2 linked regions of the Roseateles amylovorans genome follow. Each later gene encodes a partner of the first gene's protein in a complex. Links are inferred from orthologs where the notes say so. Each region holds a gene or a part of one and is shown on either strand. Other genes may lie near its edges.

Region 1 (5,399 bases):
GGACCTGCGGGTGGCCAAGATCGTGAAGGCGGAGCTGGTCGAGGGCTCGGACAAGCTGCTGCGTCTGACGTTGGATGTCGGCGAGGGCCGGCTGCGCAATGTGTTCAGCGGCATCCGGAGCGCCTATCAGCCCGAGCAGCTCGAAGGCAAGCTGACGGTGATGGTGGCCAACCTGGCACCGCGCAAGATGAAGTTCGGCGTGTCCGAAGGCATGGTGCTGGCCGCCAGCCATGCGGACCAGAAAGCCAACCCCGGCATCTACGTGCTCGAGCCCTTCCCCGGCGCCCAGCCCGGCATGCGGATTGGGTGAAGGGCTCCCCCCCTACCGGCTGACGCCGGCCCCCTCAGGGGGCGAGCCCGGTGACCTGGCGGAGCCAGGGCACGGGCTCTGCTGGTGGATGGGCTCCCCCCAGACCGGCGACGCCGGCCTCCTCAGGGGGCGAGCCCAGTGACCTGGTGGATGGATGGCCCCCCCTACCGGCTAACGCCGGCCCCCTCAGGGGGCGAGCCCAGTGACCTGGCAAAGCCAGGGCACGGGCTCTGCTGGGCTGGGGTGGTGGGGTGGGTACGCTGCCTCGCTATTCACTGTTCGCTGTTCGCTGTTCGCTGCTGACGCCTTGGGAGTGCGCCGAGCGGGCTGGAAATGCCGACGCTCGGGCTCTGCGGGTAGGGTCGGCCGGCGACGCTGACGGATCACGATGCCCGCGCAATGAAGCGGGCCACTAGAATCGCTTTCTAATTTCCTCCTAGACGATTTCGCCATGCCGCTGTTCTGGAAGCCCTACAAGTCCGAAATCACCAACTTCATCGACGAGCTGAAGGCCAAGAAGCCGACGCTCGAAGCTGAACAGCGCGCCGGCCGCGGCCTGCTGTGGGATCGCGAACTGAACCGCGAAGACCAGGCCAACTATCGCGCGTCACGCGTGGAGCAACAGCCCTACGTCTACCAGACCAAGTCGGACTAAGCGCCGGCCCGGAGCTGCCCCCTCCGGCCCGCCCCTCCCCGCACGCCTGGTGAGCGATTCCACCGATCTCCCCGATCCCGCCCTGTCCTTGCCGGACCCTCCGGCCAGCCAGGGCGGCGATTCGTCCACGCCCGACACCGTCGACGGCGTGGCCGTCGCCCGCCTGTACGGCGAGCCGCTGTTCGCGATGCCGCAGGACCTCTACATCCCGCCGGATGCCCTGGAAGTCTTCCTCGAAGCCTTCCAAGGCCCGCTGGACCTGCTGCTCTACCTGATCCGCAAACAGAACTTCAACATCCTCGACATCCCGCTGGCCGAGGTCACCCGCCAGTACCTCAGCTACGTCGAACAGCTCCGCCGCCACAACCTGGAACTCGCCAGCGAGTACCTGCTGATGGCCGCCATGCTGATCGAGATCAAATCCCGGATGCTGCTTCCGCCCAAGAAGTCGGAAGACGGCGCAGAACCCGAAGATCCCCGCGCCGAACTGGTCCGCCGGCTGCTGGAATATGAGCAGATGAAGCAGGCCGCCCTGCGGCTCGACCAGTTGCCGGTGCTCGGCCGCGACTTCCTGCGCGCCCAGATCCACATCGAGCAATCGCTCGCACCCCGTCTACCCGAGGTGCATGTGGACGACCTGCGCGCCGCCTGGGCCGACCTGATGCGTCGGGCCAAGCTCAATCAGCATCACAAGATCACCCGCGAGCAGCTGTCCGTGCGCGAGTACATGAGCCATCTGCTCAGGAAGTTGCAGGGCCAGCGCTTCGTCGAGTTCGAAGATCTGTTCGAGCTCGATCGCGGCCCCCAGGTGCTGGTGGTGAGCTTCATCGCGATGCTCGAGCTGTCTCGCGAACGGCTGATCGAGATCACCCAGGCCGAAGCCTTCGCGCCCATCTACGTGCGGCTGGGCTACTCGCCCACCTGATCGGGAACCGAGCGGGGGCCGAGCGGGCGCCGATCAAAAATCGATCGCCGGCCCATCGGAAATGGATCGACTGCAGATCGGAAGAGGATCGGCACAGACATGTGCAGGTCCGAGGAGGTCTGAGCACGCCTGAACAGATCCGAGCTGGCCCGCGCAGACGCACGGCGCCGTGGCGCCGAGCAGTCCTTCCCCGCTATGAATCGCTCAGCGGAAGGTCGTGAAGGCCGCGTTGGGCTGACGCTGGACCATCTGCCCCACCGCCAGCACCGCCTGGGTGCGGGAGCTCACCCCCAGCGCCTTCAGCACCGCGGCCACGTGGTCCTTGATGGTCTCCACCGAAACGCCGAGCTCACGCGCAATGATCTTGTTCGGCTTGCCCTGCAGCAGCAGCGCCAGCACATCGGTCTGGCGCGGCGTCAGTTGCAGGCCCTCCAGCCCGGTGGCGGTCTGGTAGCCGGCCTGGCTGGCCAGGGCATGCACCTGCTGCAACTTGTCGGCCATGCTGGGCGACGGGCCGTCGTCCAGCGGCGCGGGTTCGGAGTCTCGGACCTCGGAGCCGAGCGACATCGGCGGCACATAGATCCCGCCCGACATCACCAGCTTCAGCGCCTGCGCCAGCACGTCGTTGCTGGTGCGCTTCGGAATGAAGCCCATTGCGCCCTGGTCGATCGCCCGGATGACGTCGCTGGCCCGGTCGGACGCCGAGATCACCACCACCGGCAAGGACGGATATTGCGCGCGGAATTCCTCCAGCACGTCGAAACCGCTGGCATCGCCCAAATTCAGGTCCAGCAACACCAGATCAAAGTCCTGGCGTGCCTGCAAGGTCTCCCTGGCCTGTGCCGCGCTGTCGGCGCCCAACACCTGGACGTCTTCGCCCAGACCTTGGATCACGGTCTGCAACGCGGCAAGGATCAGGGGATGGTCATCGATCAGCAAAACCCTCACGCGGTTGTCTCCATGCGCCGTTTCAACGGCTTGACTTCGAAAGGCGCGATCATAGGCGCGCCCCTTCCCGCAGGCACTCCCCCTTACGGTGGCATGCGTCAGGCGTACATGTTCGCTTATCGATCCAAATCAGCCATCAGGTTTCGCCCTGTTACGGGTTGGACGTCGTGTTGCAGGTTTCGGTGACTTGGGGTGGAGAGGTCAGCGGTATTGACGGGTGATTGACTCCGCCACGCAGACCGGCTTGCCGCCGGTTTCCACCGCGGCCTCGCGCTCGACCGAGACGTCCATGCACAGTTGAGCGCCGCCCTCGATGGTCTCGAATTGCCGAAGGACGAAGCGCCCGCGCAGCCGACTGCCGACCGGCACCGGCGCCGGAAAGCGCACCCGGTTCAAGCCGTAGTTCAGGCCCATCCGGACGTCGGCCACCCGAAAGGCGGTTTCGTAGAAGCGCGGCAGCAGGCTGAGGGTAAGGAAGCCGTGCGCAATGGGGGTGCCATAGGGCCCCGCGGCCGCGCGTGACGGATCGGTATGGATCCACTGCCGGTCCTCGGTGGCCTCGGCGAAGGCCTGGATCCGGGCCTGGTCGACCTCGATCCAGTCGGACACGCCGATCTCCTGCCCCACCAGGGCTTCCAGTTCATCCAGTCTGTCGAACACACGCATGCAGATGCTCCTGAGGTTCAGGCGCCCGGCGGTTTGCGCGCTCGAATCAAGGGATCGAGGGACGCTCCAGCCAGGCACACAACTCGTGCCATTGCGCCAGATCACGGGCCACACGGCCCGGTGCGATGTCCCACAGCGTCAGACCGCGCGCGGCCAGTTGCACATAGTTCTGCGTGTCACGCAACTCGGCCAGCAACGGCAGGCCGAGCTGGTCGATGAACTGCTGCAGTTGCTGCCGGGACAGCGTGCCCTCGCGCACCCGCATGGCCACCAGGCCGACGGCGGGTGCGGTCGCTCCGCGATCCGACCACGCATCTTGCAGCTCGCGCACGAAGTCGTATGTCGCCTGGATGTCAAACAGGCTCGGTTGCAGCGGCACCACCACGCGGGTCGCGACCTTGAGCGCCTGCGCCAGCTTCTTGCCGTGCAGGCCGGCGGGGGTGTCGAGCACCGCATGCGTCACCTCCTTGGGGGTGCGCAACTGCTCGGTGGATTCGAGCGCCCAGCCGCGGACCAGCGGCAGCGTGGCCGGCCGCTGGGCCAGCCAGCGGGCCGATGACTGCTGGCGATCGATGTCGCCCAGCATGACCGCATGACCGCGATGCGCGAGATATCCCGCGATGTTGCTGGCCAGCGTGCTCTTGCCAACCCCGCCTTTGGGGTTGGCGACCAGGATGACGGGCATGGAGCCTCCTCGCCTCGATGGGTGCGTCGGGATGTTAGGCGATACCGCATACTGCGGGCCCATGACGTTCAACCGCGACATGCCCCGACGGCGCCCCGGCGCCGCAGGCAACCCTGATGTCGCCGCCTTGCCCCGCCGATGACCGACGCCGACGCTCCCTTTTCCTCCGCCGCCGGGCCCCATGGCCAGCCGGGCCGGCCCGGCCGATCCAGCCAGTCCGGACCGTCCCGCCAACCCGACTCGCCAGCCCCGACCGCCTCGCCCCCTGGCGGCCGCGCCAGTGCGCCGCTGGCACCCGCTGGCGGGCCCGGGACTCCCGCCTCGGGGCCCAGCCCTTCTGCCCAGGCACCGATCCTGATCCTGGCGGCTCATCCCGACCTGGCGCATTCCCATGTAACCCGCGCCATGCTGTCCGCCGTCCACGGCCTGCCGAATGTGCGGGTGCGGGATCTGTATGCGCTCTATCCGGACTACTCGATCGACGTGCACGCCGAACAGGAAGCCTTGCGCGACGCGGAGCTGCTGGTCTGGCTGCACCCGATGCATTGGTACGGCATGCCGGCGCTGATGAAGCTGTGGGTGGACGAGGTGCTGAGCGTGGGCTTTGCCTACGGCAGCGAAGGCCATGCGCTGCATGGCAAGGACCTGTGGCTGGTCATGTCGACCGGCGGCAGCGCCCATTCCTACAGCGCCGAGGGCTACAACCGCCATCCGGTCGACGACTTCCTGCTCCCCTACGCCCAGACCGCTGCCCTGTGCGGCATGCGCTTCCTGCCGCCACTGATGGTGCACGGCGCGCAGCGCGCCAATGAGGCGGAGATCCGCGCCCATGCGCAGCGCTTCGTCGAGGGCCTGCGAGAACTGCCGCAGTGGTGCGAGATGCAGCCCGAGCCCGCCCAGGAGGAAGTCCCCAACGAGGACCGCCCCGCCAGTCAGGAAGGAGTGCCGGTCTGATGGAAGCGCATGGCAATTGGTTGATGACGCCCCTGGTGCTGCTGGCCGCCGCCGTGCTGGCCGTGCCCCTGGCGCGTGGGTTGAAGCTGGGCGCGATCCTGGGCTATCTGGTCGCCGGCGTCCTGCTGGGACCGCAGGTGCTGGGACTGATCAGTCATCCGGCCACCGTGCTGGAGATTGGCGAGTTCGGCGTGGTGCTGATGATGTTCCTGGTCGGACTGGAGCTGGAGCCCAAGCGACTGTGGGCGATGCGCCG
Region 2 (5,313 bases), 550 kb from region 1 along the record:
GGTCCGGTGCGGGCACGGGTGGGAGGGGACGGCGGGGGCCGGCGCGGCGAGCGCTCCACCAGCCCTGCGCCAGCACGCCCACCAGGACGAGGCCGCCCAGGGCGGCCAGCATGGCGGTGAGGCTCCAGTCGGTGGTCATGGCGTGATCTCGTGGGTTGGGGTGAACGACAGATTCGTGGGCATGGACATCACCCGGGCAATCAGTGATCCGCCATCGCGAGCGCGGACTCCATGTCCACCGCCACGATGCGGGAAACGCCCTGCTCCTGCATCGTCACACCGATCAGTTGTTCCGCCATTTCCATCGCGATCTTGTTGTGCGAGATGAAGAGGAACTGGGTGATCTTGCTCATCTCCGCCACCAGGCGGGCATAACGCTCGGTGTTGGCGTCGTCCAGCGGCGCGTCCACTTCGTCCAGCAGACAGAACGGCGCGGGATTGAGCTGGAAGATGGCGAACACCAGCGCGATCGCGGTCAGCGCCTTTTCGCCGCCGGACAGCAGGTGGATGGTGGAGTTCTTCTTGCCGGGCGGCTGGGCCATGACCTGGACGCCGGCATCGAGGATTTCATCGCCGGTCATCACCAACTTGGCCTGGCCGCCGCCGAACAGGCTGGGGAACATGCGGCCGAAGTGCTCGTTGACCTGGGTGAAGGTCGAGCCCAGCAGATCACGGGTTTCCAGGTCGATCTTGTGGATCGCATCCTCCAGCGTCGTGATGGCGGTGTTCAGGTCCAGGTACTGGGAGTCGAGGAAGGTCTTGCGCTCGCGCGCGGCGCCCAGCTCGTCCAGTGCGGCGAGGTTGACCGCGCCGAGTGCGGCGATCTCGCGGGTGATGCGGTCGATCTCGCCCTGCAGGCCGTACAGCTTCACCGCGCCCTCCTCGACCGATTTGGCGAGGACCTCCAGATCCACATTCGCCGCGGTGAGCTGCTCCATGTACTGCTGCCCGCCGAGCGCGGCGGCCTGCTCATCGAGCTGCAGCTTGGTGATGCGCTCGCGCAGCGGATCGAGCGCCCGCTCGATCGTCATGCGCTGCTCCTCGCTGCGCTTGAGGCGCAGGCTGAGGTCGTCGTAGCTGGCGCGCACCTGGGCCAGGGCCTGCTCACGCTCCACCTTCAAGGCCAGCGCATCCTGCAGGCCGGCCTGGGCGGCGGCGTCGTCCAGTTCGGCACGCTCCTGGGCCATGTTCTGGACGGTCTGTTCATTGACCTGCACCTGCTGGCGCGAGGTCTCGATGCTGCGCTGCAGCTCGCCGCGCTTGGCCGCCAGCGCACGTGCGCTGAAGACCGCTTCCTGCGCACGCCGCTCCAGCACCCGCTGATGCTCGCGGGCCTCGGCGAGCTTGCGTTCGCCCTGGATCACCGCCTCGTCGAGCTCGGCATGGCGTTCCTGGGTGGCGGCCAGTTGCAGGTCCAATTCCTCGAACCGGGCTTCGCCTTCCATGCGGCGTTCCAGCAGCGCTTCGGTCTGGGCGTCGATCTCGGCGAGTTCGTCGTCGAGCTGGCTGCGTCGTGCCACCGCCGCTTCGGTTTGCTGGGCCAGGCGCAGCAGTTCGACCTGCAGTTGATGGGCGCGCGCCTGGATCTCGGTGGCTTCGCGACGCAGCACCGCCAGACGTTGGGCGGATTCGGTGTAGGCGGCCTCGGCGCGGATCGCCTGGGCCCGGGCCTCGTCGGCGATCAGCGACTGGGCGCGCTGCTCGCGCTCCAGGTTCTCGATTTCCTGGGCGCGGGCCAGCAGGCCGGCGGTTTCGGAATCGGCCGCATAGAAACTGACCGCGAACTGGCTGACCGCATGGCCTTCGCGGGTCATGATGACCTCGCCATGGCTGAGTTGCGGGCGCTGCGCCAGGGCCTCGCCGATCGACTCGGCGGTGTAGATGCCTTCCAGCCAGTCGTTCATCAAGGCCTTGAGGCCATTGGATTCCAGCTTGAGCAGGTCGCTCAGCGGAGACAGCGCGCGGTGGGTGTTGGCGATCTCGCCGGACGGCAGCGAGTAGAACGCCAACCGCGCCGGCGGCGGATCGGCAGCGAAGGCCTGGACGGTTTCCAGCCTACCCACCGACAGCGCACCCATGCGTTCGCGCAGTGCGGCCTCCAGCGCGTTCTCCCAGCCCGGGGTGATGTGGAGCTGCGTCCACAGGCCCTTGACGCCGTCAAGTCCGTGCTTGGCCAGCCAGGGCTTGAGCTTGCCTTCGGTCTGCACCTTTTCCTGCAAGGCGCGCAAGGCGGTCAGGCGCGCCACGATGTCGGTCAGCTTCGCAGCCTGGGATTGGGCTTCCTGCTGCGATCGCTGACGGAGCTCGTCGGCCTGCGGCACCGCATCGGCGAGCTCGCCCAGTCGCGCATCGGCGACGGCCTGCTGCTCATCGGCGGCGGCGGAGCGTTGCTTCACTTCCTCGAGCTTGTCGTGCTGCGGCGCGGCCAGGCCCTGGCGCTCCTGCGCCAGGCGCTCGCGTCGGCCGCGCAGGCCCTTGAGCTGTTCATCGACGCTGCGGCTCTCCGCCGCCAGCACCTGGATCTGCTGCTGCACCTGGGTGACCTGGGTGCGCTGTTCGTTGGCGCGGCCCTGCGCGGCACGGAGCTGATCCTCGACCTCGGGCAGCTTCATCGCCTGATCTTCGGCCTGGGCGGCGAGGATCTCGCTCTGCTCTTCGGCCTGGGCGATCTGGGTGGCGACGTCGTCCAGCTCGGCTTGCGCCTGCTCGGCGCGCTCCTGCCACTGCTGGTTCTGCGCCTGCAACTCCACCAGCCGCTGCTCCAGACGCTGACGCCCTTCCACCACATAGCGGATGCGCTCTTCCAGCCGGCTGACCTCGAGCTGCGCCTCCGCATGGCGGCCCTGGGCGGCATGCAACTCATCGCCGGCGGCGTAATGCGACTGGCGGATGGTTTCGAGCTCGGCCTCCAGATGCCGCAGCTCTGCCATGCGCGCTTCCAGCGCGTTGACCGCTTCCAGATGCTCCACCTTGACGCGGGTGGCCTCGCCGGCGGCATCGCGGTGCTTCAGGAACCAGAGCTGATGCAGCTTCAGGGTGCCCTGGTCCTGCAGATGACGGTAGTTGGCGGCGACCTCGGCCTGGCGCTCCAGCTTCTCGAGGTTGTTGTTGAGCTCGCGCAGGATGTCGTCGACCCGGGTCAGGTTCTCGCGGGTGTCCTTGAGGCGGTTCTCGGTCTCGCGGCGGCGTTCCTTGTACTTCGAGACGCCGGCGGCTTCCTCGAGGAACATGCGCAGTTCCTCGGGCTTGGATTCGATGATGCGGCTGATCGTCCCCTGGCCGATGATGGCGTAGGCGCGCGGGCCCAGGCCGGTACCGAGGAACACATCCTGCACGTCGCGTCGACGCACCGGCTGATTGTTGATGAAGTAGCTGCTAGTGCCGTCACGGGTCAGCACCCGCTTGACCGCGATCTCGGTGAACTGGTTCCACTGACCGCCGGCGCGGGCGATGGTGTTGTCGAACACCAGCTCCACGCTGGAGCGGCTGGCGGGCTTGCGGTTGCCGGAGCCGTTGAAGATCACGTCCTGCATGGACTCGCCACGCAGTTCGCTGGCCTTGCTCTCGCCCAGCACCCAGCGCACCGCGTCCATGATGTTGGACTTGCCGCAGCCGTTGGGGCCCACCACGCCGACCAATTGGCCGGGCAACTGGAAGTTGGTGGGGTCGGCAAAGGACTTGAAGCCCGAGAGCTTGATCGAGTTCAGTCGCATCGGGACGTTCGAACCATCGCTTTGAAGGGGCCCGCCGACGTGCGGGCGACCGGTGATCGACGCGCACTCAACGTGTTCTAAGCCTTTGATTTGATTGTGGAAACGCCCCTGGACGGGGCGCTCGATTCGCGGCGGATGATACCATCGCGCCCTGCCTCCAACGGCCTGCGTCCCGGCGATCTGCGCCGACACGCCCCCGACCCCTCTCACCCAGAACTCCACATGGCCAAGACCTCTTCCGCCAAGCCGACCGCTGCTGCCGCCTCCGTCACCCCGACGACCGCCAAAACACTCAAGCCGATCAAGGCACCCAAGACCCCCAAGGCGTCCAAGTCCGCCGATGCCGCCCTGTCATCCAAGGGCAGCGCCAAGGCCGGCAAGCCCGCTGCGGCGCCCAAGATGCGGGAGATGCCGCCCAATCCTCCGAGCCGCCCGAGCAAGGAGATCCATGTGTTCCCCAACCCGGCGCCAGAGCGTGACTACGTCATTCAGTTCCAGGTCCCGGAGTTCACCTGCCACTGCCCGCTGACCGGCCAGCCGGACTTCGCGCACTTCACCATCGACATGATCGCGGACGAATACTGCGTCGAGCTGAAGAGCCTGAAGATGTACTTCTGGAGCTACCGGGATGAAGGCGCCTTCCATGAGAAGGTGACCAACACCATCCTGGAAGACATCGTGAAGGTCACGAATCCGCGCTTCATCCGCATCACCGCGAAGTGGTATGTGCGGGGCGGCATCTACACCAACGTGGTGGCCGAGCATCGCAAAAAGGGTTGGAAGCCGCTGCCTGCGGTGGACCTGCCGGCTCACGGATTCGAATCCGGTCTGCTGCGCTGATCCTTCGGAGCGCGCTCACCCTCGCTCGCGTCCCACGTCGCCCAACCTCACCGCCCGCACCCGTCCCCATCCGCATGGCCCTGACCTATGACAACACGCATCAATTCGTCCCTGTGACGTTGCGGCGGAGTCGCATCGATGGTTTTGGTGTCTTTGCGGATGGCGCGATTGGTGCGCTGACGCGGCTAGGGTTGTTGACCGGGGAATCGATCACGGTAGCGGAGGCGCGCCGCCGGGCGCAGGGTGGACGACGGTTGATGCTGGTGGAGTTGTCGCCGGCGCGGGCGATCGATGCGAGCCGCTCGCAGGATGCGATGCGCTTCACCAACCACAGCTGTGTGCCGAATGCGCGCATCCAGGTGGAGGATGGGGAGATCAGCTTCCACGCGGTTCGCGACATTGCGAGCGGCGAGGAAATCACGGTCGACTACGGCCAGACGCACCACGAGGGCCGCCTGGCCTGCCGATGCCGCGCCTCGGGCTGCCGAGGCGCCCTCTAGCACGACGCCCCAGCCTCCGCATCTGCCGCAGCCTCGGCACCCACTGCAAAACTTGGGCGAGCCAAGTTGAGTACGCCACCGCCCACAAAACCTGGGCAGTCCACGCTGATCGGGGACGGGAGGGCGTGAGGTCTTGGCAGCGCCAAGGCCTCATGCCCTCGCGGCCAACGCACCGGCCGAGGCAGGTCGGCGGTCCAACTCAACGCAACCCAGCCCGACCACGCCGTGTAGCCCCAGGGCACAGGCAACACCTCTCATCT

The links. The genes of interacting proteins can lie anywhere in the genome.
Region 2: the proteins of N4261_RS08190 (region 1) and smc are in contact, whole or in part, in a crystal structure (PDB 3ZGX), measured with the Bacillus subtilis proteins. The link is inferred for Roseateles amylovorans from one-to-one orthologs.

Annotation. Positions count from the first base shown.
Region 1 is NZ_CP104562.2:1,903,954-1,909,352, reverse strand. What follows is about bases 1-2,968. They hold N4261_RS08190 (segregation and condensation protein A), read left to right. Parts: upstream 1-1,047; coding sequence 1,048-1,890; downstream 1,891-2,968. Other genes in these bases: N4261_RS08185 (response regulator), read right to left, coding at 2,095-2,838; N4261_RS08195 (DUF3460 family protein), read left to right, coding at 762-965; metG (methionine--tRNA ligase), read left to right, coding at 1-310. In the rest of the region: N4261_RS08180 (MaoC family dehydratase), read right to left, coding at 3,040-3,504; N4261_RS08175 (ParA family protein), read right to left, coding at 3,551-4,189; glutathione-regulated potassium-efflux system oxidoreductase KefF, read left to right, coding at 4,478-5,143; glutathione-regulated potassium-efflux system protein KefC, read left to right, coding at 5,143-5,399. UniProt on the Bacillus subtilis protein: Participates in chromosomal partition during cell division. May act via the formation of a condensin-like complex containing Smc and ScpB that pull DNA away from mid-cell into both cell halves.
Region 2 is NZ_CP104562.2:2,451,337-2,456,649, reverse strand. Bases 1-4,098 are described here. They hold smc (chromosome segregation protein SMC), read right to left. Parts: upstream 3,714-4,098; coding sequence 201-3,713; downstream 1-200. Other genes in these bases: N4261_RS10450 (cell division protein FtsZ), read right to left, coding at 1-139. In the rest of the region: queF (preQ(1) synthase), read left to right, coding at 4,122-4,553; N4261_RS10435 (SET domain-containing protein), read left to right, coding at 4,628-5,053. UniProt on the Bacillus subtilis protein: Required for chromosome condensation and partitioning.